DNA from 4 places in the Rhizobium sp. AP16 genome. Region 1 is predicted to be linked to each of the others. Evidence: predicted binding sites of a transcription regulator. Region 1 holds the regulator's gene; each other region holds the start of a gene.
The links. Region 1 encodes PhoB, which activates phosphate uptake and scavenging genes when phosphate is short. Its sites were predicted from a motif close to TGTCATNNANCTGTCAT; they were not measured.
Positions count from the first base shown of each region.

Region 2: a site for PhoB is predicted at 1,497-1,513, ahead of PMI03_RS19235 (LTA synthase family protein). Genes of this name have one in related genera too.
Region 3: a site for PhoB is predicted at 4,889-4,905, ahead of PMI03_RS28870 (esterase-like activity of phytase family protein). Genes of this name have one in related genera too.
Region 4: a site for PhoB is predicted at 2,156-2,172, ahead of PMI03_RS09910 (PhoX family phosphatase). Genes of this name have one in related genera too.

Region 1 is NZ_AJVM01000063.1:140,141-146,312, reverse strand. Features, by position in the region: gene argF (ornithine carbamoyltransferase) at 1-405, opposite strand, end outside; gene PMI03_RS17190 (aspartate aminotransferase family protein) at 531-1,730, opposite strand; gene PMI03_RS17185 (GcrA family cell cycle regulator) at 2,158-2,694, shown strand; gene phoB (phosphate regulon transcriptional regulator PhoB) at 2,782-3,465, opposite strand; gene phoU (phosphate signaling complex protein PhoU) at 3,498-4,211, opposite strand; gene pstB (phosphate ABC transporter ATP-binding protein PstB) at 4,263-5,078, opposite strand; gene pstA (phosphate ABC transporter permease PstA) at 5,093-6,172, opposite strand, start outside.
Region 2 is NZ_AJVM01000065.1:233,725-239,896, reverse strand. Features, by position in the region: gene PMI03_RS19235 (LTA synthase family protein) at 1-1,461, opposite strand, end outside; gene PMI03_RS19230 (NAD+ synthase) at 1,651-3,330, shown strand; gene PMI03_RS19225 (TolB family protein) at 3,361-4,188, shown strand; gene PMI03_RS19220 (ankyrin repeat domain-containing protein) at 4,355-6,139, shown strand; gene PMI03_RS19215 (hypothetical protein) at 6,099-6,172, opposite strand, start outside.
Region 3 is NZ_AJVM01000084.1:48,371-54,542, forward strand. Features, by position in the region: gene PMI03_RS28860 (RNA degradosome polyphosphate kinase) at 1-1,888, shown strand, start outside; gene ppx (exopolyphosphatase) at 1,899-3,419, shown strand; gene PMI03_RS28870 (esterase-like activity of phytase family protein) at 3,454-4,812, opposite strand; gene PMI03_RS28875 (adenylate/guanylate cyclase domain-containing protein) at 4,955-6,007, opposite strand; partial or broken gene PMI03_RS28880 (HRDC domain-containing protein) at 6,156-6,172, opposite strand, start outside.
Region 4 is NZ_AJVM01000017.1:59,660-65,831, forward strand. Features, by position in the region: gene PMI03_RS09900 (glutathione S-transferase family protein) at 230-1,219, opposite strand; gene PMI03_RS09905 (GNAT family N-acetyltransferase) at 1,526-2,095, shown strand; gene PMI03_RS09910 (PhoX family phosphatase) at 2,238-4,229, shown strand; gene PMI03_RS09915 (GNAT family N-acetyltransferase) at 4,265-4,690, opposite strand; gene PMI03_RS09920 (hypothetical protein) at 4,696-6,172, opposite strand, start outside.

The DNA.
Region 1 (6,172 bases):
CTGGCAGGGGTGCGTGTCGTCGGTCAGCGCATTGATGACCGGCACGGTCGCGTGTTCGGCGAGCTCCAGCAGGCGCGAATGCTCCGTCGTGCGGATCATGATGGCGTCGACATAGCGCGACAGCACTTTCGCCGTATCGCCGATCGTCTCGGCGCGGCCGAGCTGCATCTCGGTGCCCGACAGGAACAGCGTCTCGCCGCCAAGCTGGCGCATGCCGACATCGAAGGAGACGCGGGTTCGGGTGGAGGGCTTCTCGAAGATCATCGCCAGCATCTTGCCGGCAAGCGGCTTGTCGGCCGTACCGGCCTTCAGCGCCCGCTTGCGCACGATGGCGTCGTCGATGATGCTGCGCAGATCGGCAGCAGCAACAGCCGAGAGATCGAGAAAGTGTTTCGGAGAAGCCATGTTCCTACCTGTACTCTAGAAAACAATAACGCCCGCGTGGGGCGCGCATAACCCCTTAAATCGGACCCGATTTAAGGGGTTATGCGCCATTCTAAGTGTTACTGCGCTGACAGCGGGCGCTGAATTCAAGCCGACTTCTTGATGCGAGCCGCACGCACGCTTTCGGCGGCGCGTTCGATGCGGGCAATACCTTCGCGCGCTTCCTCGGCGGTCACCACCAGCGGCGGCAGCAGACGGATGACGTTGTCGCCAGCCGGCACGCCCAGAAGATACTCGGCGCGGATCGCCTGCAACAGCTCCGCCTGCGGAATGGCGGCCTTGATGCCGAGCATCAGGCCCTCGCCGCGAATATCCTCGATGATATCGGGGAAACGATCCTGAAGCGAAGCAAGGCCCTGGCGGAAGACTAGGGCGATATCGCGCACATGATCGAGGAAACCGTCTGCCAGCACGATATCGAGCACGGCATTGCCGACTGCCATGGCGAGCGGATTGCCGCCATAGGTCGAGCCATGCGTACCGGCCTTCATGCCCGAAGCGGCTTCCGCCGTCGCAAGGCACGCGCCAAGCGGGAAGCCGCCGCCGATACCCTTGGCCACGGCCATGATGTCGGGCGTGACGCCGGACCATTCATGAGCAAAGAGCTTGCCGGTACGGCCGACGCCGCACTGGACCTCGTCAAGGATCAGAAGAAGGCCGTGCTCGTCGCAGATCTGGCGCAGGCCGCGCAGGAACTCGTTGGTCGCAGGCCGAATGCCGCCCTCGCCCTGCACGGGCTCGATGAGAATCCCGGCCGTCGCATCGGTAACGGCGGCGCGCACGGCATCGAGATCGCCGAAGGGTACCTGGTCGAAGCCCGGCGCCTTGGGGCCGAAACCTTCGAGATACTTTTCCTGGCCGCCGGCGGCGATCGTCGCGATCGTGCGGCCGTGGAAGGCGCCTTCAAAGGTGATGATATGGAACTTCTCGGGATGGCCCTTGGAGAACTGGTAGCGCCGCGCCGTCTTGATCGCACATTCCAGCGCCTCAGCGCCGGAATTGGTGAAGAACACCTTGTCGGCAAAGGTGGCTTCCGTCAGGCGCTTCGACAGCTTCTCCTGGCCCGGCACCTCATAAAGGTTCGACAGGTGCCAGACCTTGTCGGCCTGCGCCTTCAGTTCCGCGACCAGATGGGGATGTGCATGGCCAAGCGAATTCACTGCAACACCGGCGGCGAAATCGAGATAGCGCTCGCCTGTCTCCGTGAACAGCCATACGCCCTCTCCTCGCTCAAACCGCAGCGGGGCACGCATATAGGTGTCGTAAAGCGGCGCGGTTTCAGCCATGGCCCGTATCTCCTCGATCACAACCTTTAGGGCCAATCGTTTCCTTCAAGTGAAACGGGCCCGGAAAAATCAAAAATGCCGCCTTGCGGCGGCTGAGGCACTATTGATGTTTTGCACCGCAATGTCAACAAAACAGGCGATTTAGCAGGCGCGGCAGAGCATCTCGCGACGAGAGGTATGTCTTCAGTTGCTAATATTGCAAAAATGCCACGCTTGGACAAGCAAGTTGGGGAAAACCCCGAAATCGATTCCCCAGGAATCATGCGACTCTTGTCACGGAGTCAGCCTCACACTAGGTTAAACCTCAATTACTAGACTGCATGCGGCGGAACTAGTCACCACAATTTTTAAGCGTTTCGCGCCTCGCCCTAATGCGAGGCAATGGTGAAGGATTCTGCCATCGGAAACGCGACAGCGGAGACAGGGCATGAATTGGACAGACGAACGCGTCGAGAAGCTGAAAAAGCTGTGGTCCGAGGGTTTGAGCGCGAGCCAGATCGCGGCGCAGCTCGGTGGTGTCAGTCGTAATGCCGTCATCGGCAAGGTGCATCGCTTGAGCCTGCCGGGCCGAGCGAAGGCCGGCGGCACGGCGACGGCCGCCCGAGCACAGAAGCGCAACACTTCGGCGCCGCGCGCACCGAACTACGCCTCGCGCGTTGCAACCCGCACGGTTACCCGTCAGCAGGGCGCGACGATGCTCAAGGAAGAAGTCGAGATCGATACGGTCAACGAGATCGAATATCGTCCGGCCGCCAATGTGGTCGTTCCGATTTCGCGTCGCCTCGGCCTGACGGAACTCACCGAGCGCACCTGCAAATGGCCGGTCGGCGATCCGCTGAAGGATGACTTCCACTTCTGCGGCAATGACAGCCCGGATGCATCGCCCTATTGCGGCTACCATCAGCGCCTGGCCTACCAGCCGGTGCATGAACGACGCCGGCCGGCGGCTCAACCGCGCGGCTGAGATGCCCCATAGCTGAATGAAAGAAACGGGCCGAAAGGCCCGTTTTCTGTTTCCGCCGCTATGTTGGGTGACTGACCGGTTTCCCGATCAGGCTTCCATGGAATAACCCGCGCCGCGAACGGTGCGGATGACATCCTGCATATTGGAGAAGTTCAGCGCCTTGCGCAGACGTCCGACATGGACGTCGACGGTGCGTTCGTCGACATAGATGTCATGTCCCCAGACACCGTCGAGGAGCTGCGACCGCGAGAAGACGCGGCTCGGCGAAGCCATCAGGAATTCCAGCAGGCGGAATTCCGTCGGTCCCAACCGCACTTCACGGCTCTTGCGGTGAACGCGATGGGTCTCGCGGTCCAGTTCGATGTCGCCACAGCGCAGCACGGTGGAGAGAACCTCCGGACGGGCACGGCGCAGCATCGCCTTGACGCGAGCCATCAGCTCCGGCGTCGAGAACGGCTTGACGACATAATCGTCCGCGCCGGTGGAAAGGCCGCGCACGCGCTCGCTTTCCTCGCCGCGGGCGGTGAGCATGATGATCGGCAGGCGTTCGGTCTCCGGCCGCATGCGCAGCCGGCGGCAGAGTTCGATGCCGGACACGCCGGGGAGCATCCAATCGAGGATCAGAAGATCGGGAATGCGCTCCTGGAGGCGAAGCTCTGCTTCATCGCCTCTCAGAATGGTGTCGACCTCGAAGCCTTCAGCCTCGAGATTATAGCGCAGCAGAACGCTGAGCGCTTCTTCGTCTTCTACAACAGCAACTCTCGGAACCATGCGTCTCTGGTCTCCTTTTCCTGGCGTCTTCGTTATTCCGTCACCGCACCGACGGTGTTGGCGGTATCGTCTTTCGGGCGCTCGCCTTCGGGCTGGCTACCGGTCGCCATGTAATAGATCGTCTCGGCGATGTTGGTGGCATGGTCGCCGATGCGCTCGATATTCTTGGCGCAAAAGAGAAGATGCGTGCAGGTGGTGATGTTGCGCGGATCTTCCATCATGTAGGTCAGCATCTCGCGGAAGAGCGAGGTGTACATCGCGTCGATTTCCTCGTCGCGCTCACGGATCGAGACGGCCTTGTCGGGCGAACGGGTCGTATAGACGTCGAGCACTTCCTTGAGCTGGCTGAGCGCCAGTTCGGAAAGATGCTCGATGCCGCGCGCCAGGCGGCGCGGAACGCCGTGGCCCTGCACGGCGATGACGCGCTTGGCGGTATTCTTGCCAAGGTCGCCAACGCGCTCCAGATCGGCGGCGATGCGAATGGAACCCATGATTTCGCGCAGGTCGGCGGCCATCGGCTGGCGGCGAGCGATGGTGACGATCGCCTTGTCGCCGACTTCGCGTTCGGCGTGGTCGAGAACGACGTCGTCGGAGATGACCTTCTGTGCAAGGGCGGCATCGCCGTGCACCAGTGCACGAACGCTGTCGCTGACCATCTGCTCCGCCAGACCGCCCATTTCAGCAATGCGGCGCGTCAGGAACTTCAGGTCTTCGTCATAGGCAGAGAGAATGTGAGTGGAGACCATTTTTCTATCCTCAGGGTGAAACGTGTGAAGGGAGCCGCGCGCGGGATATCATCAACCAAAACGGCCCATGATGTAATCCTGCGTGCGGAAATCGTCGGGATTGGTGAACATCTTATCGGTATCGTTCTCCTCGACCAAATGGCCGAGATGAAACATTGCGGTGCGTTGGGAAACGCGGGCGGCCTGCTGCATGGAATGCGTCACGATGACGATCGTGAAGTTTTCCCGCAGCTCATGAATCAGTTCCTCGACCTTGGCCGTGGCGATGGGATCGAGCGCCGAGCACGGCTCGTCCATGAGAATGACTTCCGGGCTGACGGCAACGGCGCGGGCGATGCAGAGGCGCTGCTGCTGGCCGCCCGACAGGCTGGTGCCGGCTTCCAGCAGCCGATCCTTCACCTCGCCCCAGAGACCGGCCTTCTGCAGGCTGGTTTCGACAATATGGTCGAGATCGGCCTTGGAGCGATGCAGCCCGTGAATACGCGGGCCATAGGCGACGTTCTCGTAGATCGACTTCGGGAAGGGATTGGGCTTCTGGAACACCATGCCGACGCGGGCACGCAGCTCCACGACATCGATGGCGCTGTCATAGACATCCTGATCGTCGAGCGTGATCTTGCCGGTGACGCGGCAGGTGTCGATCGTATCGTTCATGCGGTTTAGGCAGCGCAGAAAGGTGGACTTGCCACAGCCTGAAGGACCGATCAACGCCGTGACCGTATTGACACGGATGTTCAGGTCCACACCGAACAGGGCGCGCTTGTCACCATAATAGACCGAGACGTCCTGGCCGATCATCTTGTAGGGGATCGTCGTCATCTTCCTGGCCAGTGCCTTCTCGCCTGCGGCTTCCGTCATCATGTTCATTCCGTCTTCTCCCTCTACCAACGCCGCTCGAAGCGACGGCGCAGCAGGATGGCCCCGATGTTCATCGCAACAAGGAAGAAGAGCAGGACGATAATGGCCCCGGAGGTTCGCTCGACAAAGGCACGCTCGGCTTCGCTCGCCCACATGTAAATCTGCACCGGCAGGGCGGTCGCGGGATCGAGTGGCGACGTCGGATAATTGGCGACGAAGGCGACCATGCCGATCAACAGCAGCGGCGCGGTCTCGCCGAGCGCATGCGCCAGCCCGAGGATCGTACCGGTCAGGATGCCCGGCATGGCGAGCGGCAGGACATGGTGGAACACCACCTGCATCCGCGAGGCACCAAGACCAAGCGCAGCGCTTCGGATCGACGGCGGCACCGCCCGCAGCGCCGAGCGCGTGGCGATGATGATCATCGGCAGCGTCATCAGGCTGAGCACCAGCCCGCCGACCAGCGAGGCCGAGCGCGGCAGGCCCATGACATTGATGAAGACGGAGAGGCCAAGCAGGCCGTAGACGATCGACGGCACGGCGGCGAGATTGTTGATGTTGACTTCGATCAGGTCCGTCAGCCGGTTCTTCGGCGCGAATTCCTCGAGATAGATCGAGGCGGCGACGCCGACCGGTAATGCCAGAACCAGCACGGTCAGCATCAGATAAAGCGAACCGATCAGCGCGACGCCGAGGCCTGCGGCTTCCGGACGGCTGGAATTGCCCGACAGGAACAGGCCGCTGTTGAACGCCTTGTGGAGCGCGCCGCTGGCGGCAAGCTGCCTCATCCAGCCGAGCTGTCGGTCGGAGACCTTGCGGTCCGCCTCATTCGCCGTCAGATCGATCTGCCCCTTGTTGGCGGAATCGATATTGGCGCCGGCAAGCAGCGTGATCTTCACCGTTTTCCCGATGATGGAGGGGTCGGCCATGACCTTGTCGCGCAGCATGCTTCGCGCACTGTCCGAGACCATCGCCGTCGCCTCACGCACAAGCGCGCGATCGGCGGGATCGATGCCCAGCGCCTTTACCAGGGCATCGCGGACGAGAAGAGGATAATTGGCCGCGATCAGCACCTTCGGATCGCTGGCACGCTTGCCAGTGGG
Region 2 (6,172 bases), on a different contig from region 1:
CTCGCGGTCGCGCTTGGCGGCCCAGTCCATCAGCATCTTCAGGCTTTGATCGGATTCGTGAACACCTTGCGCATAGGTCGCGAGCGTATCGCGGTCGGCATCCGTCAGGTCTCCCTTGATATCGACGGTGTTTTCGGCATAGCGGTTCGGTTCGTAGGGGCCATGGCCCTGCAGGGTGACGGCGAAGAAGAAGAACGGCCGGTCCATCTCGTCGCCCTCGTGCATGATTTCTTTCATCAGTGAGTCGTCGGAGGCGAAAATGCCGCGCTTTTCCATCGGCGGCATGGTGTCTTCGGTGTGGAATTCCTCAAAGCCGAAGGCCTTGTAGACTTCGTTGCGGTTCCAGAACCAGCCGCTGAACGGATGGAGCGCGCGCGCTGCATAGCCTTGACCCCGGAAGAAGGTGGCAAGCGATGGCATCGGCTTGCGGACATATTGCTGGTAGGGAATGCTGCCATAGGGCAGGAAGGCGTTGGAGAAGCCGGTCAGGGCCTCGAACTCGACATTGGCGGTCATGCCGCCGAATTCCGGCGAGAAGACATGGCCGGATTGCGCCGCGCGGATCGTCGGCATCGGGTCCGGCGTGAAGGTCAGGTTGGAAAGCCGGGTCGGATCCCAGAAGGATTCGCTCATCAGCATGATGACGTCGGGCTTTCGGCGCGGACCGGAGAGATAGCCGTAATTGCGGGCGGGAATGGCGTCCATCGCATCCGGCCCATAACCCGCCGGCACTTTGACATCTGCCATCGGCAGGTTCAGCGAGAAGGCGATGATGAAGCCGTTGTAGCTGTAATTTTCCTTCTGATCCCAGACGATGGGGATGATGCGCAATTTCTCGCGGATGAACGAATATTGCGTCGCGTCCATCTGCGAGACGAAGAGGGCTGCCAGAGGCAGGCAGACGGAGAGCCGCATGACCCTCGCCTTGCGCGAAAGCGTCGCGGCATGCCGCCAGGCATAGCACCAGAGAAGGGCGAGGGCGGCGACCAGGGCGATGATGCCGAAAGCAAGCGCGACGGCGGTCCATGGCCGCTCGCGCACCATCACCGGCATGAGCTCCATGATCTGGCGCGCAAACAGGAAATCCGAGGGATAGAGGGGATCGGAGAGATAATGCTGTTTCTGGTTGGAGAGGAAGGCCGGGATGAGGACCAGGGGTGCGACCACCAATATCGACTGATGCGCGCGGCCGAATAGCGCGTCGAGCACGAGCATTAGCAGCATGACGATGCCGACGGTGGTGAAGGCAGGCTGATTGGCGGAAAACAAATAGGCCGGGACATCCGTCAGTTCGCCGCGCGCGACCCACTCGACCGCGATGACGATCAGCAGCGAGGACAGGAAGGTCAGCAAAAGGCTGAGAAGCTGGCGCAGAACCGCCGATTGCTGTCTCGCCGTGCCAAGCTTTTGAAGAATGGCGGGCTTGCCTGCCAATGCGGGACTGGATACCGGGGCGATCACCGATCTCTCCGTATGTTACTAAGGTTTCACAGAAGTGTCACTCCTTTGTCATGAATGCCGGATGAACCGCAAGGCTGACTTAGTATTTTCCGGTGACAAAATACCGCTCATGCGAGCGCCGCCATCTTTCGCACGCGAAGGCCGCCAAAGGTTGTTGCGGAACGGGGGCGCCGTCGTTAAATATATGGCATGACACAGCAAAGCCCCATCACCCAGACCATCCGCATCGCTGTCGCGCAACTCAATCCGACGGTCGGCGATGTCTCCGGCAACCTTGCGAAGGCGCGTGAAGCCCGGGCCGAGGCGGCGCGCGAGGGCGCGCAGCTTGTCTTGTTTACGGAGCTGTTTATTTCCGGCTATCCGCCGGAAGATCTGGTGCTGAAACCGGCCTTCATCCGCGCCTGCCAGAAGGCTGTGGAAAGCCTTGCCGCCGATACCGCCGATGGCGGACCGGGCGTCATCATCGGCTTTCCACGCCAGGACGAGACGGGGCGCTACAATTCTGTTGCCGTGCTTGACGACGGTAAGATCATCTTCGTCAGGGATAAGGTCGATCTGCCGAATTATGGCGAGTTTGATGAGAAGCGGGTCTTTGACGAAGGGACGATTGCCGGGCCGGTCAATTTTCGGGGCGTGCGGATCGGCATTCCCATTTGCGAAGAGATCTGGAACGATCTCGGCATCTGCGAAACGCTGGCTGAAAGCGGCGCGGAAATTCTTCTGGTTCCGAACGGTTCACCTTACTATCGCGGCAAGGTCGATGTTCGTTATCAGGTCGTGCTCCGTCAGGTGATCGAGTCGGGCTTGCCGCTCGTCTTTGCAGCTCAGGTCGGCGGCCAGGACGAGTATGTTTTCGACGGTGCGAGCTTTGCTTTCAACGCCGACAAAACACTGGCTTTCCAGATGAGTCAGTTCGAAACCGCACTGGCGGTGACGACCTGGAAGAAGAACGGCGATGGCTGGCATTGCAGCGAAGGCCCGATGGCGCATATTCCGGAAGGCGAGGAGGCTGATTATCGTGCCTGCCTGTTGGGCTTCCGCGATTATGTGAACAAGAATGGCTTCAAATCGGTCGTGCTCGGCCTGTCTGGTGGCATCGATTCGGCCATCTGTGCGGCGATTGCGGTGGATGCGCTCGGCGAGGAGCGGGTGCGTACCGTCATGATGCCTTACCGCTATACGTCGGAGGATTCGCTGAAGGATGCGGCCGATTGCGCCAAGGCGCTAGGCTGCCGCTACGATATTGTGCCGATTGAGGAGCCGGTGACGGGCTTTACCTCGGCATTGGCGGATCTGTTCGAAGGCACCGAAAGCGGCATCACCGAGGAAAACCTGCAGAGCCGCGCGCGCGGGACCATCCTGATGGCGATCTCCAACAAGTTCGGCTCGATGGTTGTCACCACCGGCAATAAGTCGGAAATGTCGGTCGGCTATGCCACGCTCTATGGTGACATGAACGGCGGCTTTAACCCGATCAAGGATCTCTACAAGATGCAGGTCTATGCGCTGTCGCGCTGGCGCAATCTTCATGTGCCGCCGGGGGCGCTTGGCCCATCGGGCGAGGTGATCCCTTACAACATCATCGACAAGGCGCCGTCGGCCGAACTCAGGCCGAACCAGACCGACCAGGATTCGCTGCCGCCCTATCCGGCGCTGGACGACATTCTGGAGTGCCTGGTGGAAAAGGAAATGGCGGTCGACGAGATCGTGGCGCGGGGGCATGATGTCGCGACGGTCCATCGGATCGAGCATCTGCTTTATCTTGCCGAGTACAAGCGCCGCCAGTCGGCGCCGGGCGTGAGGATCACCACCAAGAATTTCGGTCGCGATCGGCGCTATCCTATCACCAACCGATTCCGCGATCGTTGATCGCGACGCCATCCGGCGAGTGGAGAAGCAATGCGCAGTTCGGTCGAAATCTACAATATCCGCACCGGTGAAAACCGAATCGTCTGGCAGACGGAGACGTTGATCGAAGCGCCGAATTTCTCGCCCGACGGGCGCTATCTGCTATTGAACGGCGATGGGCTGCTCTATCGGCTCGCCCTTGATGGTAAAGCCGAGCCCGTTCAGGTCGATACCGGCTTTGCAACGCTCTGCAACAACGACCACGGCATTTCACCGGATGGCTCGCTGATTGCTATCTCCGACAAGACCCAGCATGGCAAGTCCTGCATCTATGTCCTGCCGGCCGAAGGCGGGACACCACGGCAGGTGACGACCAATCTGCCGTCCTACTGGCACGGCTGGTCGCCTGATGGAAAACACTTTTCCTATTGCGGTATCCGCAACAACGTCTTCGACATCTACACGATTTCGGTCGATGGCGGCGAGGAGACGCGGCTGACGCATGGCGAAGGCCGTAATGACGGGCCGGACTATTCCGCCGACGGGCAATGGATCTATTTTAACTCCAGCCGCACCGGCCTGATGCAGATCTGGCGCATTCATCCTGACGGCACAGGTCTCCAGCAGGTGACAAGCGACAATTACGGCAACTGGTTCGCTCATCCATCGCCCAGGAATGACAAAGTCCTGCTGATTTCCTACGATCCCGATGTCTTCGATCATCCGCGCGATCTGAATGTTCGTATGCGGTTGATGGACATGGATGGTGGTAACCTCACGACGCTGTTCGAGCTTTTCGGCGGGCAGGGAAGTATCAATGTGCCGAACTGGTCGCCCGATGGCGATGAGTTCGCCTATGTCCGCTACGAGCCGGCGTGATCGCTCTGGACAGGGCGTACGCTCCGTTATAAATCTTTGGACGTTCTCAGGGCGCATCCGATCCGCGGGAAGGGCAAGGCCCACCTGATGCATAGAACTTAAAGACTGCCACACCTCTTTTCAGTCTGTGGGCGCGGATACCGGACGTGAATGAAAGGAGGTCTTTGTGACCACGCGCTCTCTGGCGGGTAACGCCACTCTCGATTCTCTCAAAAAGCAGGCCAAGGCTTTTCTGAAAGCCGCTCAGTCGGGTGACGCATCGGCCCGAAGCCGTGTCACGCCTTACTTTGCCGATGTCACCGATATCGGGCTTCAGGACATCCAGCTTGTCCTTGCCCGCGAACATGGCTTCTCGAGCTGGGCGAAACTCAAGGCGCATCTGGAAAGCGCCAATCGCGGACAGGTTCCGCTGGATCAGCTTGCCAATCAATTCCTGTCGCTGGCGACGGTGTCCTATTTTTCCCATATTGCTGCCGATCCGGCGCGCTTCGACGAGGCATTGCAACTGCTGGAGGCCAATTCCGACATTGCCGGGGATAGCATCCATATTGCCGCTGCTCTCGGTGACGCTGACGGCGTCGCGCGTTGGCTCGATCGCCAACCGCAGCTTCTCGAGCGCAAAGGCGGTCCCTATGATTGGCCGCCGCTGCTCTATGCCGCCTATGCCCGCGTGCCCGGCCGATCCAGCCTGCCGGCGGCAAGGGTTCTGATTGAGCGCGGCGCCGATCCCAATGCCTTCTTTCTTGACCATGGCCAATATCGCTTTACGGCGCTGACCGGCGTTTTCGGCGAGGGCGAGGCTGGCAAGATCGGACAGCCGCAACATCCGGAATGCGAGGCTTTCGCGCGTTTGCTGCTCGATGCGGGTGCGGCGGCGAACGACAGCCAGGCACTTTATAACCGGATGTTCGAGCCCGATAATTCCTGCCTTGAGCTGCTGCTGGAATACGGGCTCTCCGCTAAAGACAGCAACAACTGGCTGGTGCGCGAGGATGGCATGCTGGTGGCGAATGCACAGACGGTGTTCGACTATCAGCTCGCCTGGGCTTGCGAGAAGCGCATGGGCGAGCGTGTCAGGCTGCTGATCGAGCATGGGGCCGATGTCAATAAGGTGGTCAATGGCCGAACGCCTTATGAATGGGCGCGGCTAGGAAATGACAAGGATCTGGCGCTGTATCTCGTTCAGCAGGGAGCTATAGCTGTTCGTATAAAGCAAGAGGATTGGGTCTATATTCTCATTCGGCAGAAGCCCCGGGATGCAACGGCCGATCCGGCGATACTTGTCGATTACATCAAGAGAAGAGTAGCGGGTGACCTCGATATTCCCGAAGCGATGCGCCGGGCTCACCCTGCCATGTTGCATGAGGCCGCCGGCGATAATGATTTGCGGGCTGTTCGCCTTATGCTGGCGTTGGGCTTCGACGTCAGCGCCATGACCAGCCGCACACCGCTGCACGAAGCTGCTTTGCATGGCCATATCGCGATGGCGAAACTGCTGATCGAGCATGGTGCGGATACCACTGTGCGCGACCGCTACTACTATGCGCCGCCGATCGGCTGGGCGGAGTATAATGGCAGAGCAGAGATGGTGGAGTTCCTGAAAACGCAGCCGCTCGATATCTTTGCGGCCGCTGCCTATGGCCAGATCGACCAACTGGCCGTGCATCTGGGTGCCCATCCGGAGCTGATGAACATTCGCTTCGGTGAGTTTCGTCCGCATGGGGAGGCAAGTGTGGACCGTGACTGGATGACGCCGCTTGGCTTTGCCATTCTCAATCGTCGCGTTGATGCGGTGCGCTTCCTGCTGGAACGTGGCGCCGATCGTTCTGTGAGAGATGCGTCCGGCCGATCCTATCCCGATCTCGCGAGAGAGATGGGCGACGAGGCCGTCATCGCGTTGTTGCGGCAGCCTATTGCGACGGCTGCGGGCCAACCTCTTTCGGATGCTTGAGGTCGAGCGTGCCCTGGTCGGTCGCAAGAAATT
Region 3 (6,172 bases), on a different contig from region 1:
CGATATCCTGCGCGAGATCGACAACCTGCAGATGGAGCAGCAGGCATCGCTTGCCGTGCTGCAACAATATCTCGCCAAGGAAGACATTCTGATCGTCCGCCCGCCGGCTCTGTCCGAGGCCGACCGGGTCTGGCTCGCCAATGAATTCGAACAGGCGATCTTCCCGGTCCTGACGCCGCTCTCCATCGACCCGGCGCATCCGTTCCCGTTCATTCCGAACCTCGGCTTTTCGATTGCGCTGCAGCTGAACAGCATGAACGGCCGCGAGCCGATGACGGCGCTGCTGCGCCTGCCGCCGGCGCTCGACCGTTTCGTCCGCCTGCCGGACGCCAGCAACGTCATCCGCTACATCACGCTCGAAGATGTCGTGAACATCTTCATTCAGCGGCTCTATCCCGGCTATGAGGTACAGGGTTCGGGTACGTTCCGCCTCATCCGCGACAGCGATATCGAAGTCGAGGAAGAAGCCGAAGATCTGGTGCGTTTCTTCGAGACGGCGCTGAAGCGCCGCCGCCGTGGTTCGGTGATCCGCATCGAGACCGACTCGGAGATGCCGCTCGAACTGCGCCAGTTCGTGGTGGAATCGCTGAACGTACCGGAAAACCGCATCGCCGTTCTGCCAGGCCTGCTGGCGCTCAACACCCTGTCCGAGATATGCAAGGCTCCGCGCGACGATCTGCGCTTCGAGCCCTACAATGCGCGATTTCCTGAGCGCGTCCGCGAACATGCCGGCGACTGCTTCGCCGCCATCCGCGAAAAGGACATGGTGGTCCACCATCCTTACGAATCCTTTGACGTGGTGGTCCAGTTCCTGATTCAGGCTGCGCGCGATCCTGATGTTCTGGCGATAAAGCAGACGCTATACCGCACCTCCAATGACAGCCCGATCGTGCGTGCGCTGATCGATGCCGCCGATCTCGGCAAGTCCGTGACCGCGCTGGTCGAGCTCAAGGCTCGTTTCGACGAAGAGGCGAATATCCGCTGGGCGCGAGATCTGGAACGTGCCGGTGTGCAGGTCGTCTTCGGCTTTATCGAACTCAAGACGCATTCGAAGATGTCGATGGTCGTACGCCGCGAGGACGGCAAGCTGCGCACCTATTGCCATCTCGGTACCGGCAACTACCACCCGATCACTGCCAAGATCTATACGGACCTGTCCTACTTCACCTGCGACCCGAAGATCGCCCACGACATGGCGAACATCTTCAACTTTATCACCGGCTATGGCGAGCCGGAGCCGAGCACGAAGATTGCCGTTTCGCCCTATACGCTGCGCCCGCGCATCCTCCAGCACATCGAGGAGGAAATCGAGCACGCCAAGAGCGGCAAGCCGGCGGCGATCTGGATGAAGATGAATTCGCTGGTTGATCCCGACATCATCGATGCGCTTTATCGCGCCAGCAATGCCGGCGTCGAGATTGATCTCGTCATACGCGGCATCTGCTGCTTGCGTCCTCAGGTGCAAGGTCTGTCCGAAAATATCCGCGTCAAGTCGATCATCGGCCGCTTCCTTGAGCACAGCCGCATCTTCTGTTTCGGCAATGGCCATGGCCTGCCGTCGGACAAGGCGCTGGTCTATATCGGCTCGGCCGACATGATGCCGAGAAACCTCGACCGACGTGTCGAAACCCTCGTGCCGCTGACCAACAAGACCGTGCACGAGCAGGTTCTTTCGCAGATCATGCTGGGCAACATCATTGACAATCAGCAGAGCTACGAGATATTGCCGGACGGTACTTCGAGGCGCACGGAGGTGCGTGCGGGGAAAGAGCCGTTCAACGCGCAGCAGTATTTCATGACCAATCCCAGCCTGTCCGGCCGTGGTGAATCGCTGAAATCCAGTGCGCCGAAACTGATCGCCGGGCTATTGTCGGGCCGCAAGAAATAACTGGACCTGCATGGTTGAATCAGAAGCCCAGGGGCGCCTTCCCGGTATAGCCCCGGTCTCCGTTGTCGATATCGGGTCGAACTCCGTTCGTCTTGTCGTCTATGAAGGCCATTCGCGGTCGCCGACCATTCTTTTCAACGAGAAGGTGCTGTGTGGCCTCGGCAAGGGCATAGCCTTGACCGGAAAGATGGATGAGGAGAGCGTAGCACGCGCTCTCGCCGCCCTGCACCGGTTCAAGGCGCTGTCCGACCAGGCGCGCGCATCGACCATCTATGTCCTGGCGACGGCCGCTGCTCGCGAGGCGAGCAACGGTCCGGAATTCATCCACAAGGCCGAGACGATCCTGCAGCGGAAAGTACGCGTGCTGTCGGGCGAGGAAGAGGCGCGTTTTTCGGCGCTCGGCATCGTCAGCGGCTTTTTCCATCCGAACGGTATCGCCGGCGATCTCGGCGGCGGTTCGCTGGAGTTGATCGACATCAAGGACCGGGAGATCGGCAAGGGCATTACCTTGCCGCTCGGCGGCCTGAGATTGTCGGAATATGCCAATGGCTCGATCGAGAAAGCCCGCAGCTTTGCCCGCAAGCATGTGAAGACCGCAAAGCTGCTCGGCCAGGGCGAGGGGCGTACTTTCTACGCGGTCGGCGGCACCTGGCGAAATATCGCTAAGCTGCACATGGAAATCCGCAAATATCCGCTGCACATGATGCAGGGTTATGAAGTGCCTCTCGACGAGATGATGCGCTTCCTCGATCAGATCGGCGAAGCCAAGGAAACTAGGGATCCGGCATTCCTATCGATTTCCAAGCACCGTCGCTCGCTGCTGCCCTTCGGTGCGGTGGCGATGCGGGAAGTGCTGGCGGCCATGAAGCCATCCGTCGTGACATTCTCGGCCCAGGGCGTGCGCGAAGGCTATCTTTATTCGTTGCTGACCGAAGCCGAGCGCAACAGCGATCCGCTGCTGACGGCCGCCGGCGAACTTGCCATTCTGCGTGCCCGCTCGCCGGAGCATGCCCGCGAGCTTGCCGAATGGACCGGCCGGATGATGCCCTTCTTCGGCATCACCGAGACGGAGGAGGAGAGCCGCTATCGCCAGGCCGCGTGCCTGCTTGCCGATATCAGCTGGCGTGCCCATCCCGATTATCGCGGCCTGCAGGCGCTGAACATCATCGCTCACACGTCCTTCGTCGGCATCACCCATGCCGGCCGCGCCTTCATCGCGCTTGCCAATTACTATCGTTTCGAAGGCCTGCACGACGACGGCGCGACCGAGCCCCTGGCAACCATCGCCACGCCTCAGCTCATCGAGCGTGCCAAGCTGCTCGGCGGCCTTTTGCGCGTCGTCTATCTGTTTTCGGCCTCGATGCCGGGCATCGTGCGCAATCTGTCGATCCGTCGCTCGTCGAGCCCGGATCTGGACCTCGAATTCGTCGTCCCGGCCGAATATCACGATTTCGCCGGCGAGCGACTGGATGGGCGCTTGCAGCAGCTCGCAAAGCTGACGAACCGGCGGTTGGCGTTCCGGTTCGAATAGAAAGCCTTCTCCCCGGGGGGAGAAGGCAGGTTTCTTACTTCGCGTTCAGGAAATCACCGACTTCGAGAATGCTGAACTCGTTGTCGTCGGCCTTGTTGACGGCACGACCGGCTGAGAAGGGCAGGTTGTTGTCGTTGCCGATGATGATGTGGGTGGCATCGACACGGTCGACATTTTCGATAGTGACGAACGGCATGTCGTAGAAGCCGTCACCACCGCCCTGGCGGCGCTTGTGGTCCGGATCTTCGATATGCAGCAGGTCAATATAGCCGATCTTGCGCACGGCCTTGCCGACATTGGCGTCGCTGAATTCGATCTTGTAGACGCGCTTCAGTTCGGCCGGCGCCTCGAAGCAATCCGGCTTCGGCTGCTTGGGGTCGGCGCAGGCCTTGTCCTTGGTGCCGGCGCCGTTGTCGCGCTCGATCACCAGGGCGGTCTTGTCGTCCAGCATGTTGAAATCGCCGATCGATACGCCCTTGTCAGCGAACGGATAGAGCCAGCTGCGGCCGGTCCAGCTTTTCGACGCGGTGTCGAATTCGATGACGTGGATGGCGGTGTGGCCGTCGACGCTCTCCATCTGACCGTCGTCCTTGTAGAGTGCGCCTTCCAGCAGGCCATAAAGCTTGGAGCCGTCCTTGGACAAAGCGAGACCTTCGAAGCCGCCGGAGCGCTTCAGGTTGAAGGCCGGCATCTTCAGCGTCGGGTTACCCGGAAGCTGCAGCAGGGCGTTGTCGGGAGACATCACCGGCTTGCCGTCGAGCGTGGTCGGGAACACGTCGGTCAGCTGGCCCGATGTGTCGAATTTCAGAAGATAGGGGCCGAATTCATCGCCGATCCAGAAGCCGTCGGCGACGGGCTGGATCGATTCGATGTCGAAATCGGCGCCCGTCAGATACCGCGTATTCGAGCCTTCAAGAACGATCGGGAAGGGAGCCTTCTTGTTCGGATCGGAGAGGAACAGGTTCTTGACGACGTCCACCTTGCCATTGTCCCAATCGAACTTGAGCTGGTGGAGGAACAGCATGGAGTCGCTGGAATTCTGCTTGGAGCCGAAGCCGTTGTCCGACAGCGTCCAGAAGCTGCCGTCGGGCATCGCCTTGATGCCGGAGAAGCCCTGGATTGGCTGGCCGTCGAAAGGCAGCTTCAGGTCGGTCACACGGGCGCCGTCCTTGCCCGGCACCGTGCCGAGCGCTTCGGTGCGCTTGCGGTCCGGCGTGGTGAACTTGCCGGAGGTCTTCAGGAAGTCGGGTGCATCGGCAGGGGCTGCGACCATGGTATTGGCCGGAAGAATGGCCTGCGCGGCGAGCTTGGCGGGAAACTGCTGCTCATCGGCCTGAACCGAGGCGGCCATCAGAACAAAAAGTGCCGTGAAAGCGAAAAGAATTCGGGTCATCATGTCACCTTGTTGGCTTGGGTTGGCAAGACAACCCCGCTTAACAGGCGAGCTATGTCGGCGAATTAACGCTTGAGTGAAGCTTTGATGACTGTGCACAACTCATGGGCTGTAGCACCGTCGGTGCCCGATGAAGACCTACCTACTGCGCGCCGCTGATGGCCTGCGGCACTACTCGCCTCTGCATATGTAGCGCGATGACGCCGAGCGTCTGGTCGCGACCGCGAACGGCATGGTCGCCGAGATCTTCCTTGACGATCCCATCGGGAAGCTCCAATTGCCTTGCGAGATCGGTCGAGATCAGCACCTGACGCTCCAGTGTCTTGCAGAAGGATTCCAGCCTCGCGGTGGTGTTCACCGTGTCGCCGAAATAGGCGATCTTGTGATGATCGACACCGATTTCGGCGGTGACGATATTGCCGCCATGCAGCGCTGCCCGAAGGCGCGGCACGCGGCCATAGGATTTCAGCCATTTCTCTGCATTCGCTTCGATGTCGGCAAGAATGTCGAAAACGCAGCGCACGCAGCGGGCATCCTTCACGCCGCGTGCGAGCGGCCAGGTGATGATGGCGGCGTCGCCGATATAGTCGTCGATCGCGCCCTTGTGTCGCCGCACCGGCTCTGCGAATGCGCTGAACAGCGAGCCAAGGAATTCCTGCGCCTTGAGGTCGCCATGCTCTTCGGCAAACGCCGTGGAGCCGACAAGGTCGATGAACAGAAACACGCGCTCTTCCTGCACCGGATTGCGATAACGGCCGGTCAACAGGCTGAGGAAGACGTCGCGGCCAAGCAGCTCCCGGACGCGTCCAATGAAGATGACGATGGCGGTCACCGCCACGGCGTAGAGATAGACGTTGATCTGCAGCAGCGTCACGTCGGCCCAGGAGCCATTTATCAGCCCCGCGGATTTCATCAGGCTACCGGCGATCGCAAAACCGGTGGCGATCAGGGCGAAATCGACAATAAGCGCGGAGGCGATGAAGGCTGGCGTGGGCAGGCGATGCATCCAGTGGTTCAGGCGTGGCAGGATCATGCGGCGCTCGAAGGCCAACAGCGGCATGCCGGTGAACACTGCGAAGACTGCGCCGATATACATCGGCGATTCCGGGAAAAACATCTTACCATAGGCAACGCCGCTTCCTGCGACGAAGAGTAGCGTTAGGATCCAGTTACGTATTGAAGGGAACGTTCCCATTCGGTCGGCCCACCCAGAGATGACGCATATTGCCAAAAGCGGAGCGTTTCGGCAAAGACTATGCGTCACCAAACATATGATAACGCCAAGCGTTCATTCCAAGAGATTTACGGCACATTCGTGGTTGCGGCCGGAAAAGAGCGCGCGGCTAGAGGGCGACCGTCT
Region 4 (6,172 bases), on a different contig from region 1:
AGCAATTTCACTGGTTTAGGAATTGCGAAACCGGAGGCTCTACATGCTCAAAGCTCAGCGCAATTTCTAAGCCATTGAAATTGCAAGAGCGGGGGTCATGTTCTTGAGCGAAGTAGTTCAGGATTCAGTGCGTCCCTGCCTACTCCCTCTCTTGCAAAATCTAGCACTTAGCTGACGCTAAATGCTAGATTTTGCTTTCTCGCCCGCAAGGGGAGAGATTGATCGTACCTCAAGCCGCCTTCGCCAATCCTTCGCGCCCATGCGGGCGGTCAAAATCGAGATCGGGACCGACGGGGACGATGCCGGTCGGATTGATCGTTCGGTGGCTGCGGTAGTAGTGATCCTTGATATGCGTAAGGTTGGTCGTCTCGGCGACCCCAGGGACCTGATAGAGGTCACGCAGGTAGGCTGGCAGGTTGCGATAATCCTCGATGCGGCGGATGTTGCATTTGAAATGGCCAACATAGACGGCGTCGAAGCGGACGAGCGTGGTGAAGAGCCGCCAGTCGGCCTCGGTCAGCCGGTCGCCCAGGAGATAGCGGTTTGACTCCAGACGTGTATCGAGCATGTCGAGGGTTTCGAACAGGCGCAGCACATTCTGCTGGTAAGCTTCCTGTGTGCCGGCGAAGCCGGATTTGTAGACGCCGTTGTTGACCGTGTCGTAGACGACCTTGTTCAGGGCATCGATTCCGGCTCTGAGGTCCGTCGGGTAGAAATCGTCCTTCGAACCGGTCAGGCCATCGAAGGCGCTGTTGAACATGCGGATGATCTCGGCGGACTCATTGTTGACGATCGTACCAGTCTGCTTATCCCAGAGGACGGGAACGGTGACGCGGCCGGAATAGTGCGGATCTGCCTTGACGTAGATTTCCCAGAGCGCCTTTGCACCGAAGAGATGATCGACCGTGCCGCTATCCTTGTCTTTGAATTCCCAGCCATTTTCCAACATCAGCGGATCGACGACGGAAACGGAGATCAGGTCCTCGAGCTTCTTCAGTTTGCGGAAGATCAATGTGCGGTGCGCCCAGGGGCAGGCGAGCGAGACATAGAGATGGTAGCGTCCGGCCTCGGCCTTGAAGCCGCCCGTACCGCTCGGACCTGGTGTGCCATCGGCGGTGACCCAGTTGCGGAACTGCGAGGCGGCGCGCTTGAAATGGCCCTTGGTTTCCTTCGTATCGTACCAGACGTCATGCCAGACGCCGTCAACCAACATGCCCATTGCTCCATCCTTTCGGGGATACTGTCGAAAACTTGATCCGGAAGATACGGCATGCGTGCGGAATTTCGAGGCGATAAACGATGAACACTGCGTCACGTCATCATCCCGACACGATCATCCACCAACAAACCGTCGCCTACATTTTGCATTGGACGAACCGAAAATTTCCTGCTATCCGGCTTGTCACACTTTGAGGACCGCTTGTCATGAAAGCAACCAGAAGCCTGCGACGACGCCGATGATCCCGAACGCTCGAAAAGCGTTTTCGAGAACCATCCCGTCTGTCTATCTGGTTTCTTTGGTCTAATGTACAAGCACGATCTGGTCTACCTCACTGAGGATGCGTCGCACGACGCTGTCATCGAACTCATCAACGAAGAAGCATTCGGTCCCGGCCGGTTCGCCCGCGCTGCCGCGCGGATTCGCGAGCAGGGGCCGCATGACCGCTCGCTTTCCTTCATCTGCGCCGACGACGGCGAGACGATCGCCTCCGTCCGGATGACGCCGGTGCTTGCCGGCTCGGTCAAGGGGCATCTGCTCGGACCGCTCGCCGTCCGCCCGTCGCACAAGAACCGGGGCATCGGCCGGGAACTGGTGCGGATCGCGATCGAGGCCGCCAGGCGCAAGGGGTCGGAAGCCGTCATCCTGGTCGGCGATCCGCCCTATTACGGCCCGCTCGGCTTCGAAAAGGTCGCCTATAATGCGCTGGCATTTCCGGGGCCGGTCGATCCGGGCCGGGTGCTCGTCGTGCCGCTTGCTGTTGATACGCATGAGCGGCTGAAGGGCACGATTGCCTGGCATGATGACGCCGTATCGGCCGTCATTGCCGAGGACATTGACGACGAAGATCTGCCGCCGGTGGCGATCGCGGTCTAACCGCAACGATTTCCACAGAACCGGCCAAGTACTGCCCGCGCGCTCCTTCACGCGGGTATTTTTCATCTACCTGTCATACGGCCAACCTAGAGTTTTGCCTGTTCTGATGAAGAGCGATTGCGAAACTTTTGGGGGTAGTGCAATGACTGAAAATCTCACGCAAAAAGATATATTTCCGACCAGTCAGCTGGAAGACGCTGACGGGGAAGGCCATAACTGTACCGACAATCCGACGATGGGGGAAATCATCGGACGTCGCTTTTCCCGCCGCGGCTTCCTGCAAGGGTCGCTCGCTGTTTCCGCTATCGCTGCGACGGTGGGGCCGCTCGCATTGGTAAGCGCGGAAAAGGCACGCGCGGCCGGCGGCTCGGCCTTCGCCTTCAAGGAAGTCGAAGCCGGCGTCGATGCCGATCACCATGTCGCCGAAGGCTATGACGCCAATGTGCTGTTGCGCTGGGGCGATGCGCTCTTTGCCGATTCACCGGTCTTCGATCCGAAGAACCAGAGCGCCGAGGCACAGCGCCGCCAGTTCGGCTACAACAACGATTATGTCGGCTATATCCCGCTGGAGGGTTCCTCCGAACATGGGCTGCTGGTGGTCAATCACGAATATACCAACCCGCATCTGATGTTTCCGGGCCTGGTGACGATCGCCGACGGCAAGATCAAGCAAGCGCCGCTCAGCAAGGAGCAGGTCGATATCGAGATGGCCGCCCATGGCGGCACCATCGTCGAGATCCGCAAGGTCGACGGCAAGTGGCAGGTCGTTCCGGGCGGCAAATACAATCGCCGTATCACCGCGACGACCGAGATGCAGTTGACCGGTCCGGCTGCCGGCAATGATCGGTTGAAGACCTCGGCCGACGCGACCGGCGCCAAGATTTTCGGTACGCTCAACAATTGCGCCGGCGGCGTTACGCCCTGGGGCACCTACATCATGGCCGAGGAGAACTTCCACGGCTATTTCTCCGGCAAGCTGCCCGAAGGCCACAAGGAAGCGGCCAACTACAAGCGCTACGGCGTGCCGGAAGGCGGCTATGAATGGGCGAATTTCTACGACCGGTTCGATCTCTCCAAGGAGCCGCATGAGCCGAACCGCTATGGCTGGGTCGTCGAAGTCGACGTTTTCGATCCGCAATCCGTGCCGAAGAAGCGCACCGCACTCGGTCGCACCAAGCATGAGGGTGCTGCCAATATCGTTTCCAAGGATGGCCGCGTGGTCCTCTATCTCGGCGACGACGAACGGTTCGACTATGTCTACAAGTTCGTGACGGCCGGTACCTTTAATGCCGCCGACCGAGCCGCCAATCTCGATCTGCTCGACAATGGCACGCTCTATGTCGCCAAGTTCTCCGAGGATGGTACGCTCGCGTGGCTGCCGCTGACGTTCGGACAGGGGCCGCTGACGGCGGAACACGGCTTTGCCAGCCAGGCCGACGTGCTGATCGAAACGCGCCGTGCCGCCGATCTGCTCGGCGCGACCAAGATGGACCGGCCGGAAGACATCGAACCCAATGCCGTCAATGGCAAGGTCTATGTCATGCTGACCAACAACAGCAAGCGCAAGGCCGATCAAATCGACGCCGCCAATCCGCGCGCCGACAACGCCTTCGGCCACATCATCGAGATCAGCGAAGAGGATGGCGTGTTTTCGGCGACCAAGGGCAAGTGGGAAGTGCTGCTGAAATGCGGCGATCCCTCCGTTGCCGCCGTCGGGGCTTCCTTCTCGACCGAGACGACGAAGAATGGCTGGTTCGGCATGCCGGATAACTGTTCCATCGATGCCGCCGGCCGTCTCTGGGTGGCGACCGACGGCAACAGCAACAAGGTGACCGGCCGTACCGATGGCCTCTGGGCCGTCGATACGGAAGGCGATGCGCGGGCGACCTCGAAACTGTTCTATCGCGTTCCCGTCGGCGCCGAGCTTTGCGGTCCGCTGTTCCTGCCCGATGATCAAACGGCTTTCGTCGCTGTGCAGCATCCGGGCGATGGCGGCGATGACTGGTCTGGTCACGGCCGTCCGTCCTATTACGAGGATCTGTCGACACGCTGGCCGGACTTCAAGCCGGACATGCCGGTGCGTCCCGCCGTGGTGGCTATCACCAAGACCGGCGGCGGCAAGATCGCCGTCTAAAGCATTGTAAAGAGCAGCCTATCGCCCCGTCTGCCTTAGCGGGGCGATAGTTTTTTCTGCAGGAAATAACGGCTGCGACCTGCAGGGAAGTCCGGCAACTCGCCGAAGATGGCGTAGCCCTGCCGCTGATAGGCGCGCAGTGCCTGCGGATTGAAGGTATCGATCCAGGCGCCGAAACAACCTCGCGCCAACGCTTCCGCCTCCGCCGCTTCCAGCAGCTTGCCGGCCGTGCCCTGGCCACGCAATGTTTCCGGCACGAACAGCCATGCCGTGAACAGCCAGCCCCAGGCCGTGTAGCCCGAGGCGCCGCCGATGGTTTTGCCGCTTTCATCGCGGATCAGGACGGCGAGCGCGCGGCGCTCGGACGGACCGACATCGGCAGCATTGAAGGCGGTCAGGCCTTCGCTGATCGCCGCGAGGTCGCTTTCGGAAGGAGTGTCCGTTACATCAAGTCGCGACATGGTGCTCACCGTCCTTCACGCCACCACATGGCGGAAAAGCCAAAGAGGAGGGCGGCAAGACCGGCAAAGCCCGCAAAGAGCGGCAGGTTGTTGATGCCCTTCAGGATGGTTTCGTCGGTCATGCGAATGGTCAGGCGCTGATCGTCGGCGACACGCACGGCACCGCGCACCGGCAGGATCGGCGGGACGGTGACGCCACCGCCTGCGGTCGCAACCCGGGCAACGAGACCCTTGGTCTTTTCCGCCAAAGGCTTCAGCGTCTCCGTCGTCGAGATCATCGCCTTGAACTCCGGCGCATCGACGGCGCCGACATGCACCAGCGTCGAGAGATTGCCGTTGGCGATCTGGTAGAGCCCGATCTCGTCCATGCGCTTGTCAGCCTGGTAGAGCCCCGGCTCGGTCTGCTTCAGCGGCAATGTCTGTGTCTTGCCGGAGGGAGACTTGATCGTGGCGGGGCCGGGGTCGTCGCCGATCGTCTGGCGGGTCACCTCCAGCGTGCGGCCGGCGGCGCGCGCCGTCAGCGCCTCTTCCTCGAGCGCCGGCTCCTTCAGCAGCCAGTGGGCGATGCGGCGATAGAGCGACACATGCGGGCCACCACCTTCGAAGCCGCGTGCCCAGAGCCAGCCTTCATCGGACAGCAGCATGGCGACACGGCCCTGGCCGACGCGGTTCAGCACCAGCAGCGGATTGCTGTCGGCGCCGACCATCACGGTCTGGCCCTGCGGCTTCTCGACATCGACGCTGCGGAACCAACGGCCCCAATGCGGCGGTTCGGTATCCGATCCGTCGAGGCCGCGCGTGACCGGATGCTTGCGGCCCTGATCCGACAGGCGCGGATAGAAGGGCTTCTCGATCATCTGCCCGGTCGGCTCGGCCGGGAGCACCGCGGAAAGCGGTGTCAGCGCGATCGAATTGCCGGCCGCGTGTTCAGGGCCGGCGGCCACCAGCAGCGCGCCGCCGTTTTCGACATATTGGGCCATGTAGTCGTAATAGATCGTCGGCAGGACGTTGGGACGGTCCTGGTAACGGTCGAAAATGATCAGGTCGAACGAGTTGATCTTGTCGACGAAGAGTTCGCGTGTCGGGAAAGCGATCAACGACAACTCATTGATTGGCGTACCATCCTGCTTGTCCGGTGGGCGCAGGATGGTGAAGTGGACGAGATCGACGGAGGCGTCCGATTTCAGCAGATTGCGCCAGGCGCGTTCGCCGGCATGCGGCTCGCCGGAAACCAGCAGCACGCGCATGTTCTGGCGGATGCCTTCGATCATCTGGACGGTGCGGTTGTTGATGGGCGTCACTTCGCCTGGCACTTCGGCAACGGCGAATTCGAGCACGTTGTTGCCGGCGCGCGGCACCTTGAAGCTGAAGGGTGTATCCTGACCGGGTGTCGCCTGCAGCGTCGCAATCTCATCGCCGTTCATCTTGACGGTGACGTCTGCCGTACCGCCGGGGCTCTTGCCGTCGTCGATGACACGCAGC